Regions from separate parts of the Mesorhizobium sp. M4B.F.Ca.ET.058.02.1.1 genome, predicted to be linked through region 3. Evidence: predicted binding sites of a transcription regulator. Region 3 holds the regulator's gene; each other region holds the start of a gene.
What was found. Region 3 encodes PhoB, which activates phosphate uptake and scavenging genes when phosphate is short. Its sites were predicted from a motif close to TGTCATNNANCTGTCAT; they were not measured.
Positions count from the first base shown of each region.

Region 1: a site for PhoB is predicted at 1,555-1,571, ahead of phnF (phosphonate metabolism transcriptional regulator PhnF). Genes of this name have one in related genera too.
Region 2: a site for PhoB is predicted at 2,043-2,059, ahead of phnC (phosphonate ABC transporter ATP-binding protein). Genes of this name have one in related genera too.

Region 1 covers NZ_CP034450.1:5,494,914-5,498,394, forward strand. The annotation lists gene EJ073_RS26725 (carbon-phosphorus lyase complex subunit PhnI) at 1-405, opposite strand, end outside; gene phnH (phosphonate C-P lyase system protein PhnH) at 407-1,012, opposite strand; gene phnG (phosphonate C-P lyase system protein PhnG) at 1,012-1,473, opposite strand; gene phnF (phosphonate metabolism transcriptional regulator PhnF) at 1,613-2,362, shown strand; gene EJ073_RS26745 (amidohydrolase family protein) at 2,359-3,189, opposite strand; gene EJ073_RS26750 (zinc-binding alcohol dehydrogenase family protein) at 3,194-3,481, opposite strand, start outside.
Region 2 covers NZ_CP034450.1:5,487,247-5,490,727, forward strand. The annotation lists gene phnD (phosphonate ABC transporter substrate-binding protein) at 42-950, opposite strand; gene phnC (phosphonate ABC transporter ATP-binding protein) at 1,114-1,971, opposite strand; gene EJ073_RS26690 (DUF1868 domain-containing protein) at 2,154-2,864, opposite strand; gene EJ073_RS26695 (DapH/DapD/GlmU-related protein) at 2,969-3,481, opposite strand, start outside.
Region 3 covers NZ_CP034450.1:5,204,266-5,207,746, forward strand. The annotation lists gene pstA (phosphate ABC transporter permease PstA) at 1-186, shown strand, start outside; gene pstB (phosphate ABC transporter ATP-binding protein PstB) at 202-1,026, shown strand; gene phoU (phosphate signaling complex protein PhoU) at 1,050-1,760, shown strand; gene phoB (phosphate regulon transcriptional regulator PhoB) at 1,780-2,469, shown strand; gene EJ073_RS25315 (ROK family protein) at 2,473-3,481, opposite strand, start outside.

The sequences.
Region 1 (3,481 bases), 290 kb from region 3:
GGCGGCAAGTTCGGGATCGAGCAGCCGGTGGGTGTAGTCGAAGGTTGGGCCGAGCAGCTGACCGCCGGGCAGGTCCTTGTAGGTCGCCGACACGCGGCGCTCGATGAGCATGGCGCCGGTATCGACCGCGCTGGTGTAGCCGAAGCGCGGCAGCGTGGTGCGATAGGCGCGGATGAGGAAGATCGCCTCGATCATGTCGCCGCGTGCCTGGACAATGGCGAGCGCGGCCAGCTCGCGGTCGTAGAGCGAACCCTCGCTCATCACCCGGTCGACGCCGAGCGCCAGCTGCTCGACGATCTGGTCGAGGCGCAACGCCGGCACTGAGCGGTCGCCGCGACGGCGATCGGCAAGCAGGCGGTGCGCATTGGCAATCGCGGCCTCGCCGCCTTTCACCGCGACATACATGTCAGGCCTCCATCGTCTTGATGCGCGTGGTGCGCGGCAGGCAGGCGACCCCGTCCGGTGCTGCCAGGATGATGTCGACGCCGCGCGGAAAGCGCTGGCCGTTCTGCTTCCACTGTTCGATGAAGTGACGCGGCATCTCGGCCGGCGCGAGCATCGCCATCTTCTCGATGCCGGGGCCTTCGAGCAGCAAGGGAACGCCCGAGGCGAGATCGCTGACGATGAGGATCAGCGTCGTCGAGCGGTCGGGATATTCCTGCGTACCTTGCGAAAAGCCATCCAGCGCCATCATCTCCGCGGGCCTGGCTACAATGGCGAAATGCGCGTCGGCCGGCGTGTTGGCGAGCGGCGCGCCGGTGTGGAAGCCGAGCCAGGATCTGACCGACGGCTCGGCTTGCAAGCCCGGATCGAGCCAGAGCGCCGTGTCGTTGTCGCAGAGCGCCAGCGCGACCGCGCCTGAAGTCGCTGACAGTGGCGCCGGCGGACGGGCAAAGGCCGGCAGCGGCTGCACGCTGCCCGGCCGCGCCATCGCATCCATGACGGCGCGGAACACCGTCTGCGCATTGAAGACCGGATCGGCGAAACCGCCTTCGATCGATTGCGTCTCCATCAGTCCTCTCCGCGCACCATGGTGAAGAAATCCACTTTTGTCGCCGCCGTCTCGGCACGGCGTTTTTCGTGCGCCTCGGTGAGCACAGCGCGCAGCGGCGCGATCACCCTGGTCTCGACAACGTCGCGATGGGCCGGGTCCTGCCACAGCGCATCGGCGATCGCGGCCAGCTTCGCCTTCTGCCTGTCGCGGCCGAGCGCATAGCTATGGCCGACCTGGCCGGAGGGCAGGCGCACCGTGGCGCGGGTGACCGTCGCCTCGCCGACATTGAAGGGCGCGCCGCCGCCGCCGATGCGGCCGCGCACCGTCACCAGGCCGGTTTCGGGGCCGCGCAGTAGCTCGGCTTCCAGGGGCAGGCCGGCCTCGCTCCAGAGCCGGGCGATCTCGTCGCCGCCGGACTGCGCCAGCGTCGCCATCGCCGCCTTGCGCCCGGCCTGCTCGCGCGCTTCCTGTCCTCGCATGGCGGCACTCCATCGGTTGCGCAAATTTGTCTATTGATATAGACAATTATACAAATTATACGCATTAGCTAGCGCGAGTCCATGACGGATGGATGACACCGGCGAAAAGTCTGGGCTGGTGAGAGAACCGGGGGCGGGCATGAGTGGGCAGCAGGCAGCCAGCATCGAGCGGCGCAGCGGCGTTTCGCTGTGGCGGCAGATCGCCGATCAGATTTTGCAGGGAATCGCCGCCGGCGACTTTGCCGAGAACGCGGCGCTGCCGCCGGAAATGGCGCTTGCCGAACGCTATGGCGTCAACCGCCATACGGTGCGCAGCGCCATCGCGGCGCTGGTGCAGGAAGGCGTGCTCAGGGCCGAGCAGGGGCGCGGCACCTTCGTTTTGTCGCGCAAGCGGCTCTCCTACCCGATCGGCGCCCGCACGCGCTTTTCGACGGGCCTGCAGGGGCAGACGAGCGAACGGCATATTGCGCTGCTTGCCTCATCGGTTGAGCCGGCCAGCCGGCGCATCGCCGATGCCTTGAAGCTCGCCAGGGGAGCCGCCGTGCTCCGCCTGGAGACGCGCGGCGAAGCCGATGGCCATCCGGTGTCGCGCGCCACCGCCTGGTTCGACGCCAAACGCTTCGCCGGCATCGATGCCGCCATGGCGGAGACGGGATCGGTCACCGCATCGCTGAAGCGCTTCGGCATCAACGACTATCTCAGGCAATCGACGGTGCTGTCGGCGCGCCATGCCGATGCCGCCGATCTTGCCGATCTCGACCTGCAGCCCGGCGCCATCGTGCTGGTGACGGTCGCGGTCAACGTCACACTCGACGGTCAGCCGATCCAGTTTTCCGAGTCGCGGTTTCCGGCGGAGCGGGTCGAGCTGAAACTGTCGGCCAATGACTAGCTGATGCCGTAGAAGCGCGCGGCCGTGCCGCCGAAGACGGCGTCCTGCTCCACCGGCGAAAGGCCTGCCAGGAGTTCCCTCGCGGCGGCCAGCCAATTCTCGTAGGTGGCGGCGAGCTCGCACACCGGCCAGTCGCTGCCGAACATCAGCCGGTCCGGCCCGAAGCAGGCGAGCAGGTGGTCGGCATAGGGCTTGAGGCCGGCGATCGACCAGTTCGGCCCGGCCTCGGTGACCAGGCCGGAGAATTTGCAGACCACCGACGGCCGCTTCGCCAGCGCCGCCATGTCGCTCGCCCAGGGCTCTAGGATGCCCTTGGCGATGAAGGGTTTTGCCGCGTGGTCGACGACGATCGGCAGGTCAGGCATGTGGTCGGCGAGTGCGGCGACCACCGGCAAATGGCGCGGCTGCGCCAGCGCGTCGAAACGCAGGCCGAGTTTCGGCAAAAGCTTCAGCGCGGCGAGCTGCTTCGGCTTCAAAATATCAAAGGTGTCGTCGATGTCCTGCAGCATTGGCCTTATGCCGCGGAACTTCGGCCGCGCCGCCAGCCGGCGCAGCGTCGCCTCGACATCGTCGGCCTCGAGATCGACCCAGCCGACCACGGCCGCGATGCTGTCGTCCTTGTCGGCGAGGTCGAGCATGAATTCGGTTTCGGCGACGGTCGCCGCCGCCTGCACCACGACGGTGCGGGCGATGCCGGCGGCCTGCAGATGCGGCGCGAGGTCGGCCGGGAAGACGTCGCGAACGATCGGCGCGACGTGCGGCCCCATCCAGAAATAGTCGCCGCGCGCGATCTGCCAATAATGCTGGTGCGCGTCGATCCTCAGCATGGTCCTACCCGACTTCGATGACGGCCTTGATCAGGCCTGATTTCTCATGCGCCCACCTTGCGAGGTCGCGAGGCGTGCCGGCAAGGGTCGTGCGATGGGTGACGAGCTTTCCCATCTGCACGGCACCATTGCGGATCGAAGCCGCGACGTGGTCGAAGTCGGCGCTCAGCGCGTTGCGGCTGCCGATCAGTGTCATCTCGCGTTTGTGGAATTCCGGGTCGGAGAAGGTGATGTCGTCCTTGACGACACTGACGAGCACGAGGCTGCCGCCATGCGCGACATGGGCGAAGGC
Region 2 (3,481 bases), 280 kb from region 3:
AAGGGCGGCGTTTTTGACCGCCGCCCTTTTTCCTGATGCCGTCAGCCGCCGATCGCGGCTTTGCGGGCTTCGACGATGACATTGTAGAAGTCCGGCTTGACCGGAACGTAGCCGGTGAAGTCGCCGCCCTCGACGCCCTCGAAGCAGGCCTTGTCCTTGGTCGGCAGCGCGGTGAAGAAGGCGGTGAGTTTGGCGGTCATGTCGTCGCCGAGCGCGGTGCGCACGACCAGCGGGCCGTTCGGGATCAGGCCGGAGCGCCAGACCTCGACGAAGTCGTTCGGATCGACGGCGCCCTTGGCGACTTCCTTGTGGAAGGTGCCGGAGGTATAGCCGTTCTTGAAATCGCCGATGCCGGAGGAATCGTCCACCGCGACGTCGACCTTGCCGTCGCGGACGGCGAGGATGTTGTTCTCATGGCCGCCGTTGAACTGGGTCGAGGCGAAGAAGGCCTCGTTCGACTGGCCGGTGTCCTTCGGAATCTGGGTCAGCGGGATCAGATAGCCGGAGGTCGAGTCCGGGTCGGCATAGCCGAGCTTCTTGCCCTTGGCCGACTTGATGTCGGTGATCCCCGACGACTTCAGCGCCAGGCCGATCGAATAGTAGCCGGTGGCGCCGTCGGTCTGCTGGGTGGTGAGGATCGGGGTGACCGCCTTGGGGTCCTTGATATAGACGCTGGCATAGCCGGAAGCGCCGAGCTCGGCGAAGTCGAGCGTGCCGCCGAGCAGGCCCTGGATGACGCCGTCGTAGTCGGCGGCCGGGAACAGCGAGACCTTCTCGAAGCCGAATTCTGCCTTCAAATGGTCGGCCAGGCACTGGTAGTTGCGCAGCCGGTCCGTCTCGTTTTCGCCGCCAAGGATGCCGACGCGGAATTCCTTGAGGTCAGCGGCATGAGCAGCGCTCGTCGCGATGGCGAGCAGTGATACGGCGCCAAAAACCATCTTCCTAAACATTTGGATCTCTCTCCTGTTGTTCCGGCCTCGCGCCGGCGACGTTCGAATTTTTGACAGCTGCCTTTGACGCGGGCGGGCGATCCGGGTTGCTCGTTTTCTTGGCCATGATCCTTGCCGAACCGGTTGCCGCTCTTCGTCAGCGCGGACGGTTCGCAAACATCGACTAGTAGCCGGGGAATGCGGGCTCGAGCGGTCCGGCGGATGCGGTAATCTTCGGCTTGAAGTTGACGCTGGTCGACGTGATGGCCTCGGAGATATCGGCGCCATTGCTGTCCGCACTATAGACAAGACGCACGGCGTCGCGGTCGAGATCCTCGGGCGCGCCGTCGAACACGACCTTGCCGGCGGCCATGCCGATGATGCGGTTGCAATAGGCCCGCGCCGTGTCCAGCGTGTGCAGATTGGTGATGACGGTGATGCCTTCGCGCAGGTTGATGTCCTGCAGCGAGTCCATCACCACCTTGGCGTTGAGCGGGTCGAGCGAGGCGATCGGCTCGTCGGCGAGCAGCACCCTCGGCTGTTGCATCATGGCGCGCGCGATCGCCACGCGCTGCTGCTGGCCGCCGGACAGCGTGCCAGCCGGCTGCAGCGCGGTGCGGGCGATGTCGAGGCGCTCAAGCGCCGCTACCGCCTCGGCGCATTCGCTGCGCGAGAACATGCCGAACAGGTTGGAGAGCGTCGAGCGGTGGTTTAGCCGGCCGAGCAGCACGTTGGTCAGCACGTCGAGGCGCGGTACCAGGTTGAACTGCTGGAAGATCATGGCGCAGTCGCGCTGCCAGCGCCGCAGCGGCGAACCCTGCAGGCGGGAGACTTCGGCGCCGTCAAAAAAAATCGACCCCTGGCTGGGGTCGATGAGACGGTTGATCATGCGCAGAAGCGTCGATTTGCCGGCGCCGGAGCGGCCGATGATGCCGACCATCTGGCCCTGCGGGATCGACAGGTCGACGGCGCTGACCGCGGTGTTCTTGCCGAATCGTCGGGTGACACCGCGGATTTCGAGCGTGGCGGATGTTGCTGACATGGGCAAAGCTCCAGTCCAGTCGCGCTTTGAAGGTCTGTTGACCTTGGCTAGCGCAACGCCATGAACCTGCCGTGTCGGATTGATGTCAGTTTTGTTACCGCCCACAGGCCAGGGCCCAGAGCCGGAATGCCTGCATGTCGTTGTCCCATACCGCTAGGCACTTTTGGGCGCCATGCATGGGCTCAACCGAGGACCAGGAGCTCCTCGAAATGCTTCATGTCGCGGAAACTGCAAAAGGCCGGCGGATTGAGTTCGATGACCGGCGCTTCGCGGTCGAGGAAGGACAGGCAATCGTCGAACAGGTCCTGCCAGGCCGCCGCGCGCTCGTCGGCAAGGCGGCGGATCTGGTAGGCGAAGGTGATGTGGAAGACGTAGGTGTCATGGTCGGGGTGGCGGTAGCCGAACGGCACCGACAGTGCATCGCGCCAGGCCTGGAGGATGCGCCGGTCTTCGTCCGAGGCGCCGGCAACGGTAAGGCCGTTCGGGGTGACGCCGATGGCTCTTATCCTGAACGCGCCGCTCCCCTGGAAGCCTTCCAGGCGCTCCAGATAAAGGCGGGTCATGTCGTCGATGCCGGTGTCGAGCGCCACATCCCGAGGCCAATAGGGGAGCCGGCGGCGCCGCTCGATGATGCCTTGGAACAACGTCATGTGCAGGCTGGAGACCGGGGTGAAGGCAAGCCGGTTGGCGTCAAGCATGGCGCGCATGCGCTCGCGCACCTCGATGACCGCCGCTTCGGAGGGCGAGCCGTTGACGAGGTGGCTGACGACCGTGTTGCCAGGTTCCAGGAGGAAGTTGCCCGCCGCGTCGTAACGAGTGCCGAGATGCACCGGAGGCGTCGGGTTGGTGCCTTCGAAGAAACCGGCGAGCGAGGGTCTGACCAAATCGAGCATTGCGATCTCCAGAGAAAGACCGCCTCGTGACCTAATCCTGTGTCAGGGATATGAAATTCCAGCGTCCGTCCCTGGCAATGACGCACACGTGAACATCGGTGACGTCAGCTATATTTTTCGAGAAACGCCTCGGCTGAAAGCGCACGGAAATCGTCGAGCGAAGCACGCAACCTTGCATGGTCCCAGTCCCACCAGGCGAGCGCCTGGTAGCGCTCGGCGGTGCGACGGTCGAAACGCTCGCGGATCGGCTTCGCCGGCACGCCGCCGACGATGGTGTAAGGCGCAACATCCTTCGACACCACGGCGCCGGCGCCGACCGCCGCGCCATCGCCGACGGTGACGCCGGGCAGGATGGTCGACCCATGGCCAAGCCAGGTGTCGTGGCCGATGGTGACGCGTTTCGCACGGCGCTCTGCGAAGAATTCGCTTTCGTGCTCGGCGTCGTCCCAATAGTCGGAGGCGCGGTAGGTGAAGTGGTGCAGCGTCGGCCGCCAGGTCGGATGGTTGGTGGCGTTGATGCGCACGCCGGCCGCGATGTTGGAGAACTTGCGAATGGTCGCGCACCAGACGGCGCAATCCTGCATCATGTAGGAATAGTCGCCGAGCTCGCTTTCCGA
Region 3 (3,481 bases):
GACTATCCGAAGACTCCGTTCGATCCGGCGACCGCGCTGCCGGTGCAGATCTACATGTGGGCCAACGAGGCCGAACGCGCCTTCGTCGAGCGTATGTCGGGCGCCATCATCATCCTGCTCGTCTTCCTCATGGCCATGAACATCACAGCGATCGTGCTCAGGCGCCGGTTCGAACGGCGCTGGTAAAAGAAGGCATCTGGTATGAACATCATGACCGAACAGTCTCTTGAAAACGCAGTGGGCGACAAGATGAACGCCAAGTCGAACGAAGTGATCAAGATGCGCGGCGACAAGGTCGGCGTGTTCTACGGCGAAAAGCAGGCGCTGTTCGACGTCAATCTCGACGTCCGCCTCAATCAGGTGACGGCGCTCATCGGACCTTCGGGCTGCGGCAAGTCGACCTTCCTGCGCTGCCTCAACCGCATGAACGACACCATCGACTCGGCGCGCGTGACGGGCAAGATCACGCTGGACGAGGAGGATATCTACGACAAGAACATCGACGTCGTGGAGCTTAGGGCTCGCGTCGGCATGGTGTTCCAGAAGCCCAACCCGTTCCCGAAGTCGATCTACGAGAATGTCGCCTACGGCCCGCGCATCCATGGGCTGGCCAAGCGCAAGGCCGACATGGACCAGATCGTCGAATCCAGCCTGAAGAAGGCGGCGATCTGGAACGAGGTGAAGGACCGCCTGCACGAGCCCGGCACCGGCCTGTCCGGAGGCCAGCAGCAACGCCTGTGCATCGCCCGCGCCATCGCCGTGTCGCCGGAAGTGATCCTGATGGACGAGCCCTGCTCGGCGCTCGACCCGATCGCCACCGCCCGTGTCGAGGAGCTGATCGACGAACTGCGCCAGAACTACACGATCGTCATCGTCACCCACTCGATGCAGCAGGCGGCCCGCGTGTCGCAGCGCACGGCGATGTTCCATCTCGGCTACCTGGTCGAGGAAGGCGCCACCGACAAGATGTTCACCAACCCCGACGACAAACGCACCCAGGACTACATCACCGGCCGGTTCGGCTGATTTCCACGCACGAGGACAGGATCATGGGTGAACATCATACGGTTGCGTCTTTCGACGAGGATCTGGGAGCGATCAGCAAGCTGATCGCCGACATGGGCGATCTCGCCCGCTCGATGGTCGCCGGCTCGACGCGCGCGCTGCTCAATTCCGACAATGCCCTGGCGCAGCGCGTTGTTTCCGACGACGCCATCATGGATGCACGCCAGCGCGAACTCGACGACCGCGCCATCACGCTGATCGCCAAGCGGCAGCCGATGGCCAACGATCTGCGCGCCGTGGTCGGCTCGATCCGCATGGCGGGCGACCTCGAACGCATCGGCGACCTCGCCAAGAACATCGCCAAGCGTGTCGGTACCGTCGGCCTCAGCGTCACGCCGCGTGATCTCTCGCATTCCATCGACGGCATGGCGCAGCTTGTGCTGGTCCAGGTGCAGGGCGTCATCGAGCAATATGCCGCCGCGGATGCCGCAGCCCTCGCCAAGCTCCGCAACGACGACGAACGCATCGACGTCAAATACACCTCGGTGTTCCGCGAGCTCCTGACCTACATGATGGAGGATCCGCGCAACATCACCGCTTGCACGCATCTTCTATTCTGCGCCAAGAACCTGGAGCGCATCGGCGACCATGTCACCAACATTGCCGAGAACGCCTACTACGTGCTGACCGGTCAGCAACTGCCCGCCAATCGTCCGAAGCTGGACGAGACGGCGATGTCGGCGCCGGCGGCCTGAGAAGAAGGGTGACCGGCTGATGATCGCGCCACGCATCATGGTGGTGGAGGACGAGGAGCCGCTGGGGGTGCTGCTCCGCTACAATCTGGAATCGGAAGGCTACCAGGTCGAGGTGGTCACACGCGGCGACGAGGCCGAGATCCGGCTGCAGGAAAACGTGCCCGATTTGCTGGTGCTCGACTGGATGGTGCCGGCGGTTTCCGGCATCGAGCTCTGCCGGCGCCTCAGGATGCGGCCGGAGACCGAGCGGCTGCCGATCATCATGCTGACGGCGCGCGGCGAGGAAAGCGACCGGGTGCGCGGCCTTTCGACCGGCGCCGACGACTATCTGGTCAAGCCGTTCTCTACGCCGGAGTTCATGGCGCGGGTGAAGGCGCTGCTACGCCGCGCCAAGCCGGAAGTCCTGTCCAGCATGCTGAAGGTCGGCGACATCGTGCTCGATCGCGAGTCGCATCGCGTTTACCGCAAGAAGAGCGAGATCCGGCTCGGCCCGACCGAATTCCGGCTGCTCGAATTCATGATGCGGCATCCCGGCCGGGTGTTCTCGCGCAGCCAGCTGCTCGACAATGTCTGGGGCGAGACGATCTACATCGACGAGCGCACCGTGGACGTGCATGTCGGGCGCTTGCGCAAGGCGGTCAACAATGGCCGCATGCCGGATGTCATCCGCACCATACGCGGCGCGGGCTACGCGATCAGGGAAGATTGACGCTCAGGCCACGCTCTTCCCGGCGGCGCTGCCTTTCGCCTGGACGCCTGGCGCGAAAATCTCCTGGTCGACAAAGCCGAGCGCGCGCATGGCGCAGCCCTCGCGGATCAGCGGCAGTTCGTTCGGCTCGGTGTCGAACGAGATCGATTTCGAATGCTGGCCGCCGGCGGTCTGGGCGATCGCCTCGCGCAGCGCCGGCTCGATCAGGTCGAAGGCGGCGGCGCTGACGCCGACCATGGCGACCGGTGCGGGATCGATCAGCGCGAACAGGCTGCCGAGGCCGAAGCCGAGCGCCTCGCCGGCCTTGCGATAGGCTTGGCGCTCCGGACCGTCGCCGGCGCGCGCCCGCGCTGCGAGCGAGCGCATGTCGGCGTCGCTGACATCGACCGGCTCGGCGTCCTCGCCCATCTCCTTGGCATTGCGCCAGATGGCGTAGTTGCCGGCATAGGCCTCGACGCAGCCGCGCCGCCCGCAGCGGCAGAGCGCGCCGCCCGGCCGGTGGATCATATGGCCGAATTCGCCGCCCGAGGAATGGGTGCCGGTGAACAGCTCTCCCTTCAGCACCAGCCCCATGCCGATGCCGTGCGACAGCAGGATGGCGATGAAGTCGTCGCGGTAGCGGTCAGGGTCACGCCACTGCAGGGCCACCGCCATCATGTTGCAGTCGTTCTCCATGGTGGCCGGAACGCCGAATTCGGCTTCCAGTATGTCGGCGAAGGCGATGTCGGTCTGCGGCGTGATCGGCGACCACAACATGGCGCGGGCATGGGTGTCGGTGATGCCCTGGATGCCCATGGCGATGCGGGCGACGCCGCGGACGTCGAGATCGGGATCCTCGAAGCGGCGCCGGACGATGGCCACGCATTCGCCGATCAGCTCGTCGCGCGGCATGATCGCCGTGTCGAGGCGGCGCTGCTCTTCGGCAATGACCTGCCCGGCGTAGTCGATGACGGCGACGGAAAGGAAGTTCAGCGACAGGACCACCGTCATCACCGCCGTGGCTTCCGGATTG